3 regions of the Cupriavidus sp. 05L310 genome follow, and region 2 is predicted to be linked to each of the others. Evidence: predicted binding sites of a transcription regulator. Region 2 holds the regulator's gene; each other region holds the start of a gene.
The links. Region 2 encodes FNR, which switches genes on or off when oxygen is low (the NO sensors DNR and NnrR bind a similar motif). Its sites were predicted from a motif close to TTGATNNNNATCAA; they were not measured.
Positions count from the first base shown of each region.

Region 1: a site for FNR is predicted at 1,737-1,750, ahead of AC1DS6_RS08875 (DUF3149 domain-containing protein). Genes of this name have one in related genera too.
Region 3: a site for FNR is predicted at 1,921-1,934, ahead of AC1DS6_RS28060 (OmpW/AlkL family protein). Genes of this name have one in related genera too.

Region 1 covers NZ_JBFTOX010000009.1:145,580-148,853, forward strand. The annotation lists gene AC1DS6_RS08865 (Bug family tripartite tricarboxylate transporter substrate binding protein) at 1-927, shown strand, start outside; gene upp (uracil phosphoribosyltransferase) at 1,040-1,690, shown strand; gene AC1DS6_RS08875 (DUF3149 domain-containing protein) at 1,830-1,976, shown strand; gene AC1DS6_RS08880 (helicase HerA-like C-terminal domain-containing protein) at 2,006-3,274, opposite strand, start outside.
Region 2 covers NZ_JBFTOX010000025.1:23,855-27,128, forward strand. The annotation lists gene AC1DS6_RS18925 (sulfite exporter TauE/SafE family protein) at 1-614, opposite strand, end outside; gene fnr (fumarate/nitrate reduction transcriptional regulator Fnr) at 901-1,626, shown strand; gene AC1DS6_RS18935 (hypothetical protein) at 1,788-2,033, opposite strand; gene AC1DS6_RS18940 (FixH family protein) at 2,036-2,251, opposite strand; gene ccoG (cytochrome c oxidase accessory protein CcoG) at 2,276-3,274, opposite strand, start outside.
Region 3 covers NZ_JBFTOX010000043.1:70,632-73,905, forward strand. The annotation lists gene leuA (2-isopropylmalate synthase) at 1-1,638, shown strand, start outside; gene AC1DS6_RS28060 (OmpW/AlkL family protein) at 1,999-2,646, shown strand; gene AC1DS6_RS28065 (HD-GYP domain-containing protein) at 2,752-3,274, opposite strand, start outside.

The sequences.
Region 1 (3,274 bases), on a different contig from region 2:
GGCTGGTTGCCCGGCGCCGCCAGCGCCGCGGATTTCCCCGCCAAGCCGATCCGCTTTATCGTGCCCTATGCCGCAGGCGGCACCACCGACCTGGTCGCGCGCACCGTCGGCCAGAAAGTAGCCGAGAAGCTCGGCCAGCCGGTGGTGGTGGAAAACCGCCCCGGAGCGGGCGGCAATATCGGCATGGAGGCGGTCGCCAAGGCCGCGCCGGACGGCTACACCATCGGCTTCGGCGCGATCTCGACCAATGCGCTCAACCCGCATATCTACAAGCACGTGCCATTCGATCCGCGCAAGGACTTCACCGCGGTGAGCCTGCTCGGCACCTCGACCATCGTGCTGGAAGTCAGCAACAGCCTGCCGGTGAAAACCGTGTCGGAACTGGTCAGCTATGCCAAGGCGCACCCCGGCCTGACCTACGCGACCGCGGGAACCGGCACGTCGATGCACCTGGCCGGCGCGATGTTCTCGCAGATGACGCAGGCGGGCCTTACCCATGTGCCATACAAAGGCAGCAGCCCGGCCATCAACGATATGCTGGGCGGCCATGTGCAGGTAATGTTCGACAACCTGCCCGCCTCGCTGCCGCACATCCAGGGCGGCAAGCTGCGCGCGCTGGCCGTGGCCGGCAAGAGCCGCTCGCCCGCCCTGCCGAATGTGCCGACGCTGGCCGAGGCCGGCCTGGCTGGCTACGCTGTCGAGCCGTGGTTCGGCGTGTACGGGCCCGCCGGCATGCCCGCGCCGGTGGTGCAGGCGCTCAATGCCGCCTTCGTCGAGGCGCTGGGCAATGCGGACGTCAAGGACAAGCTGGTCCAGGCGGGCTTCAACCCGAAGGGCTCGAGCGCGGCGGAACTGCAGTCGCTGACGCTGTCCGAGTACGAGAAATTCGGCAAGGTCGCCAAGAGCGCCAGCATCTCGGTGGATTGAGCGGCGGGCCCCGCGCGCTGCCGGCCGGGACACTGCCGGGGGCGCGCGGCTGCGCATCCATTACAATCCGGCTGCACCGGGCCTTCGCGCCCACTCCAGCCGCCTACCCGCCATGAAGCAAGATCCGCGTTTCCCCAAGCTGTACATCCTCGATCACCCGCTGATCCAGCACAAGCTCTCCCATATGCGCGACAAGGACACGTCCACGCGCACATTCCGCGAACTGCTGCGGGAGATCACGCTGCTGATGGGCTATGAAATCACGCGCAACCTGCCGCTCACCACGCGTCACATCGAGACGCCGCTGGTCGAACTGGATGCACCCGTGATTGCCGGCAAGAAGCTCACCATCGTGCCGGTGCTGCGCGCCGGCGTGGGCATGAGCGACGGCCTGGTCGAGCTGATTCCTTCGGCGCGCATCGGTCATATCGGTGTCTACCGAGATGACCAGCATCGCCCCGTGGAATACCTGGTTCGCCTGCCCGATGTGGAAGACCGCAGCTTTATCCTGTGCGATCCGATGGTCGCCACCGGCTACTCCGCCGCGCACGCGGTCGACGTGCTGAAGCGCCGCGGCGTCGCGGACGAGGCGATCACCTTCGTCGCGCTGGTGGCTGCGCCGGAAGGCGTGGAAGTCTTCCAGAAGGCACACCCAGGCGTGAAGCTGTTCGTGGCCTCGCTGGACAGCCATCTGGACGAGCACGCCTACATCATTCCGGGCCTGGGCGACGCCGGCGACCGGCTGTTCGGGACCAAGAACTGAGCGTTCCCTTGAAAACGGATCAGGCCGCGCGCTCTCTGCGCCCGGCTTGATCCGCCTCAACCCGCGCGGCGAGGGGTCTGCCTAGACTGGCGGCAACGGCACATGATCCGGTGTGCCGTGCCTGACCAGGGAGACCCAGATGGCAGCCTTGAAGATCCTGTTTACCACCGGCACCGGGCTGATGAGCCTCGGCGTCATTGGCTTCATCATCGGCATGGGGTGGTTCTTCACCCGGCTGTTCCTGCGCAAGATGCGGGAAGACGAGGCGGCGGCGCAACGCCGCTGAACCGGCCGCCGGCGCCGTCCGGCTTTCGCCTATTTCTTCTTGCCGGAACCCAGCAGGCTGCCCAGCACGCCGCGGATCAGCTCGCGCCCGACTTGCGAGCCGACCGTGCGCGCCGCCGACTTGGCCATCGACTCCAGGATGGAATCGCCGCGCCCGGTCTTGCCGGTGCCCTTGGTCAGCCCGCCAAAGATTTCGCCCGCCTGGTCGAGCCAGCCGCCACCCTGTGCGGGTGCCTGCTCCGGCTGGCCTGCCGTGGGCGCTGGCGCGCCGTTGCCGGCGGTGGACGGGGATGACGCCGGCGCGACCGCCCGGCCCTTGAGTTTCTCGTAGGCCGACTCGCGATCGATCGCCTGCTCGTAGGTGCCGGCTACCAGCGACGCAGCCAGCAACTGCTTGCGCTCGTCATCGGTGATGGGGCCGATCCGGCTGCCGGGCGCCATTATCCAGGCACGTTCCGTCATGCCGGGAATGCCCTTGGCGTCGAGCAGCGACACCAGCGCCTCGCCCACGCCGAGTTCCCCGATCGCCTTCTCCAGGTCCAGGCCTGGCTTGGCGCGCATGGTGGTCGCCGCCACCTTGACAGCCTTCTGGTCGCGCGGCGTGAAGGCGCGCAGCGCATGCTGCACGCGGTTGCCGAGCTGCCCCAGCACCGTGTCGGGAATATCGACGGGATTCTGCGTGACGAAATACACGCCAACGCCCTTGGAGCGGATCAGGCGCACCACCTGCTCGATCTTGTCGAGCAGGCCCTTGGGCGCGTCGTTGAACAGCAGGTGCGCCTCGTCGAAGAAGAACACCAGCTTGGGCTTGTCGAGATCGCCGGCCTCGGGCAGCTTCTCGAACAGTTCCGACAGCAGCCACAACAGGAAGGTGGCGTAGAGCTTGGGCGAATTCAGCAGCTTGTCGGCGGCCAGGATATTCACCACGCCCTGCCCGTTCTCGGTCTGGATGAAATCATCCAGGTTGAGCATGGGCTCGCCGAAGAACGCATCGGCGCCTTGCGATTCCAGCGCCATCAGGCCGCGCTGGATGGCGCCGATCGAGGCTGCCGAGATATTGCCGTATTCGGTGGTGAACTGCCCGGCGTTGTCGCCCACGTACTGCAGCATGGCGCGCAGGTCCTTGGCGTCGAGCAGCAACAGCCCGTTGGCGTCGGCGATGCGGAATACCAGGTTGAGCACGCCCTGCTGGGTGTCGTTGAGGTCCAGCATGCGCGACAGCAGCAGCGGCCCCATATGCGAGACCGTCGCCCGCACGGGATGGCCCTTCTGCCCGAAGACGTCCCAAAGCGTGGTAGG
Region 2 (3,274 bases):
GACAGGCCCGAGATAACCAACAGGTTTGGCAAAGTGCCCAGTCCGAACACGGCCATCACCAGCGCACCCGAAGGGGCGTTCCCGGCCAGCAGCGCCATCGCCAGGGCGCCATAGACCATGCCGCATGGTACCAGCCCCCAGGCCAGCCCCATGCCGTAGCGGCGCAGCAGCCGCCCCTGTGGCAGGCCCAAGGGCGCCAGGCGCACGCCCACGGCGGCAAGAAAACGGAGCAAACCGCCAGCGCCGCGCGCGGCAAACCGCTCCAGCCAGCCAGCCCCCACGGCGCGCCCACGCAACATCCATAATCCCGACATCACCAGCATCATGCTGCCGATTCCGAACAGCCAGCGCTGCAGCGGCAAGTACTGGGCCTTCCACACACCGGCGCCCAGGGTACCCAGCAAGGCGCCCAACAGCGCATACATGCTCAGCCGCCCGGCATGCATCACCAGGAGTTCGAGCAGCCAGTGGCCTGGCCGGCGCAGGATGGTGGCCGGCACACGGGCCGTGCCGCCTTGCTCGGCCGCAAGCGCAATGCCGCCACACATGGCCGCGCAATGCACACCACCTAGCAAAGCCAGGGTAAAAACGCTGAAGAGCACGCCTACGGTCAACTTCTCCTCCCAATCACATCGCCTGGCGCGGTAAAATGCGCCCTACGCGCCCCCGCGACTCCAAGAGGCGCTATCAACATGAAGCCCAGCGCCCGCGCACATCCGCGCAATCGCAAATCATGACGACGGGCACGGCAGGCGGCGCCACGCAGATGGCAGGCCCCGCCAGACCCGCGCCAGGCTAATGTGGATAGCGCTTCCAACCGACAGCTCTCAACGTCAAGCTTTCAACTCAATGCGCCTGCCACACGCGCTTGAGTGATTGCGCTAAACCGACAGGCCCCAATTGCTAACATCCATTCCCATTACCGAGATGTCGCCCCGCTGCTCCACTTGCTCGCTGGGACAGCTCTGCCTGCCCGTCGGCATGTCGCAGCAGGACCTCGAAAAAATGGATTCGCTGGTGCAGGAGCGCGTGCGCGTACGCAAGGGCGAGACCCTGTACCGCCTCGGCGATCCGCTCACCGCCGTCTATGCGATCCGCTTCGGCACGCTCAAAACCCACCTGACGATGGAAGATGGCCGCTCGCAGATCACGGGCTTCCACCTCCCCGGCGAAGTCGTCGGGCTCGACGGCCTTGGCGAAATGCAGCACGCGTCCGACGCCACCGCCCTTGAGGATACCGAAGTTTGCGTGGTGCGCTTCGGCGACCTCCAGTCGCTGTCCGGTGCGCTCCCGTCGTTGCAACATCAGTTCATGCGGCTGATGAGCAAGGAAATCTCGCAGGACCAGGTGATGCTGATCACGCTGGGCTCGATGCGCGCCGAAGAGCGGCTTGCCGCCTTCCTGATCAACCTTTCGGAGCGCCTTTCCGCGCGCGGCTATTCGGCCTCCGAGTTCGTGCTGCGCATGAGCCGCGAGGAGATCGGCAGCTACCTCGGGCTCAAGCTCGAAACCGTCAGCCGCCTGTTCTCCCGTTTTGCGGAAGCCGGGCTGATCCAGATCCGCCAGCGGCACGTCAAGCTGGTCGACATGACAGGCATCAAGCAGATCATCAACAAGTCCTGCTAGTCCGGCAGGCATCGACCGGCCGCGCGGAGTTTCCCGGCTCCCGCGGCATTGGCAGCCGCCTTGCCTTCCTTGCGTGGTGCCAATACCACGTCGCGCCGGCCTGGTCACGACACTCCTGCTCCGCCGCCCCCTGCCCCGCGGCGCGAAGACGCGCATCGCGCTCACTCCAGTTCGTCTGTCTCCGCCAGCCGCGTGGGCATGGTGTAAAGCGTCAGGCCGCTCGACAACGAACAAAGCACCCACGCGACCAGGAAGCCCACGGTGTAAACCGCCTCCCGCGACGCCTCGACCGGCTGTCCGAAGAAGCGCAGATCGCCGGGATCGACCATCGAAAACACCAGGGCGGTCGTCAGCCCGGCTACCAGGAAGCCGGGCCATAGCACCCACATCAGCCAGCGCAGTCTCATGGTCACCTCGCCTGCGCCGTGGCCGGCTCAGCCTGCCGCCCGATACCCGTCTTCTCGACCACCAACCCGTGCCGCGATACGCCATCGACAACGGGCGGGTCCGGGTGCGTCATGGCCAGCCAGATCGTGACCCCGCAGGCCACCATCGCCAGCAAGGGCCCGCTCATCAGCAGCCATGGCCAGGGTTCCTTCCACCAGGGATTGCTTTGCTGCATCATCAGGCCTCCTCTAGATTTCTCGGTTCAAAGATTGCGCGGTACGATGAAGCTGGTGCCCTGGCTGATTTCCGCACCGCCCCCACTGTCATCTCCTGTCGCAGTGACCGTCACCTGGATCTTGTGGGTGCCCTGGCCAGCGGCTTCGATCGGCACGCGCACGCGAATCGGAATCAGGCGGTTTGAGGTGGGCTCGAGATTGCCGGCAGCGTGATCGTATTCCACGGCCAGGCCCTTCAGGTCATCACTGTCCGCGCGAATGGCCACATGCATCGGCGCCTCGGTCGTGTTGATCAGTTGCAGGCGATACACGTTCTCGATCCAGCGTCCCTCCACTTCCCTGCCCAGCGCGCCGCGGTCGCGGATGATATCGACCTTGATCGGTGTGCGCATGGCCAGCGACACCGTGAAGCCGGCAACCAGGGCCAGCCAGATCACGGAGTACACCACCGTGCGCGGCCGGAACAGACGCTTGCGCGCCTCCGCCTCGGGCAGCACGCTGCGCATGGCGTTCTCCGAGGTGTAGCGGATCAGCCCGCGCGGATACGCCATCTTGTCCATGACTTGGTTGCAGGCGTCGATGCAGGCGCCGCAACCGATGCAGTCGTACTGCAGGCCGTCGCGAATATCGATGCCGGTGGGGCAGACCTGCACGCAGATGCTGCAGTTCACGCAATCGCCCATGCCGGCGGCCTGGTGGTCCACCTTGCGCGAGCGGCTGCCGCGCGGCTCGCCGCGGCCCACGTCATACGTCACCACATACGTGTCGCGATCGACCATCACGCTCTGGAAGCGTGCATAAGGACACATGTACTTGCACACCTGCTCGCGCATGAAGCCGGCGTTGCCCCAGGTGGCGAAGGCGTAGAACAGCATCCAGAACGTTTGCCACGGCCCCAGCGACAGGCTGAGCACGTGGCCGCCCAACTCGCGAATGGGCGAAAAGTACCCGACGAAGGTAAAGCCGGTCCATAGCGCGATCACGATCCAGAGCGTGTGCTTGGTGGCCTTGAGCCGCAGCTTGCG
Region 3 (3,274 bases), on a different contig from region 2:
ACCTGGCCCGACCAGCGCATCACGCGCGCGCCGATCTGGATGAGCACCGATCTGCGCGATGGCAACCAGGCCCTGATCGAGCCGATGAACCCGCAGCGCAAGCTCCGTTTCTTCGAGCAACTGGTGAAGATCGGCCTGAAGCAGATCGAGGTGGCGTTCCCCTCGGCATCGCAGACCGATTTCGATTTCGTGCGAATGCTGATCGAGGAAGACCGCATTCCGGGTGACGTGACCATCGTGGTGCTGACGCAGGCGCGCGAGGACCTGATCCGCCGTACCATCGATTCCGTGCGCGGCGCGGCTCGCGCCGTGGTGCATCTCTACAATCCCATCGCTCCCGCGTTTCGCCGCATCGTGTTCGGTGCCAGCCGCGAGGAGGTCAAGGAGATCGCCCTGGAGGGCACGCGGCTGATCAAGGCGTTGACCGATGCCATGCCCGAGACGGCATGGAGCTACGAATACTCGCCGGAAACCTTCAGCATGACCGAACTGGATTTCTCGCTCGAGGTCTGCGATGCGGTGTCCGCGATCTGGCAACCGAGCGCTGCGCGCCCCCTGATCCTGAACCTGCCGACCACGGTGGAATGCAGCACGCCCAATATCTTCGCCGACCAGGTCGAATGGATGCACCGCCATCTCGCAAGGCGCGCTGACATCGTGCTGTCGGTCCATCCGCACAATGACCGCGGTACCGCCGTGGCTGCCGCCGAGCTGGCCGTGATGGCCGGCGCGGATCGCGTGGAAGGTTGCCTGTTTGGCAACGGCGAGCGTACCGGCAATGTGGACCTGGTCACGCTGGCGCTGAATCTCTACACGCAGGGCGTGGACCCTGCGCTCGATTTTTCCGATATCGACGAAGTGCGCCACTGCGTGGAGCATTGCAACCAGCTCCCGGTGCATCCGCGGCACCCCTATGTGGGCGACCTCGTCTTCACCGCGTTCTCGGGCTCGCACCAGGACGCGATCCGCAAAGGCTTCGCCCAGCAAAAGCCTGACGAGATCTGGGAAGTGCCCTACCTGCCGATCGACCCGGCCGACCTTGGCCGCAGCTACGACGCGGTGATCCGCGTCAACAGCCAGTCCGGCAAGGGCGGCATGGCCTACCTGCTGGAACAGGTGCATGGCATCTATATGCCGCGGCGCCTGCAGATCGAGTTCAGCCGCGCGGTGCAGGCAATGACCGACGAAAGCGGGCTCGAAGCCAGCGCCGACGACCTCTACGGCTTGTTCCAGCGCGAGTATCTCGAACACGCCGCGCCGTTGCGCTATGTGGGCCACCAGATGGTGTCCGATAGCGAAGGCCAGGTGGAGATCGAAGTGGCATTGCTGCGCGACGGCGAGTCCGTCAGCGTGCGCGGCCGGGGTAACGGCCCGATCGATGCGTTCGTCGGCGCCTTCGCCGGCGCGCTCGATGCGCCGGTACGTGTGATGGATTACCACGAGCACGCGCTGTCGTCCGGCGCCAATGCCGCCGCGGCTTGCTATGTGGAAGTGCGTGTTGGCGATTCCGCCACCGGCTTCGGCGCCGGCATCGATGCCAATATTGTCACGGCGTCGCTCAAGGCTGTGGTGTCCGGCGTGAACCGCCACCTGCGCGCCACCAGCCAGTCGCAACGCGAGGAAGCCCTGGCCGGCTGAGGTCCACCGAGGAAAAACCGGTGTGCCCCGCCCCCACGGGGCACACCCGGAAAGACGCCCTTGGCGGGACGCCCACGACATGCTCGTTGCTTGACTGTGTGCACAGCGTAAGGGGCGCCGGTGCCGGTTGCCACGAATATTTGCGCATGTCCTTAGAACCCCGGAGCGCGATTGGAAATGCGAAAGTCCGGCGGCTTGCCCACGATCCCGCCTGACAACCAGACAGCGGCTGTGGCGACGCTGCGACGCACATGCACACGCGCGCCGCCGATGCAGTGCTTCTTGCTTTCGGTCAAGGCTTGGCTGGGAACCCTACGCCACACTGAGCGTGAAGTTTCCCTACTACACGAGCCAACCATCATGAAGAAGCGTCTGTCCACCCGCCTTTCCACAACCGTTGTTGCTGCCATCGCCCTGCTCGGCAGCGTTGCCGCGGCGCCCGCCATGGCAGCGTCCGACGAAACCCAGGGCAACTGGATGGTGCGCCTGCGCGCCACCTATCTGGACATGGCCGACAAGTCGGACCCGATCGGCGGCGTTGGCGCATCGGACCGCATCACCGTCAACAACAAGTGGATCCCGGAACTCGACGTCACCTACTTCTTCACACCACACATCGCCGCGGAACTGGTGCTGACCGTGCCGCAGAAGCAGAACGTCTACCTCGATGGCAACAAGATCGGTTCCTTCACCCACCTGCCGCCGACGCTGCTGGTGCAATATCACTTCATCCCCAACGGTACCTTCCGCCCCTATGTGGGCGCGGGCCTGAACTTCACGCGGATCTGGGGCGCCGACATTGCCAACAACTCGCTATCGCTCGACAGCTGGAGCGTGGCGCCTGCCTTGCAGATCGGCATGGACTACAAGCTCACCAAGAACTGGTTCCTCAATGCCGACATCAAGAAGGTGTGGCTGTCGAGCGACGTCAAGGCGGCCGGCGTCAAGGTCTCGAACGTGAGCCTGGATCCGTGGCTGTTCAGCATGGGTGTGGGCTACCGCTTCTAAACACCTCGAACACATCGAACACATCGAGCCCTTCGAACGCCTCGGACGCCTCGGACGCCTCGGACGCTTTAACCGGGCTTCCAGGCGCGCGCGGCAGATCCCCCGTCAGGCCCTCGCCTGACGGGGGATCTGCCGCAATGCATCGCGATTCAAGCCGTAGAAGCGCGCGACCACGGCCATCTCGGAGCCGGCGCTGAGCAGCGCTTGCGCCGACCGCCGGCGGTGCAAGACCTGCGGGATGTTGGCGAGGAAGACGCTCGTCACCTCCGGGTCGAATTGCGTGCCTGACCCAGCCGAGACGATGGATAGCGCATCGTCGTCCGTCATGCAGGGGCGATAGCAACGCGCCTCGGTCATCGCGTCAAAGGCATCGGCAACCGCCACGATGCGAGCTGCCAGCGGGATCTCCTGGCCGGCCAGCCCACACGGATAGCCCGTGCCGTCAAAGCGCTCATGGTGGTGATGCGCGACCTGCGATGCGAGCCGCATCAGGGCATTCGAACTACCCGCAAGTAGGTTCGCGCCGATCTCGGCGTGGCGCTCGATCACCTGTCTCTCTTCGGGAAGCAACTTGCCGGGCTTGAGCAGCACGGCGTCCGGGATGGCGAGCTTGCCGACGTCGTGCGCC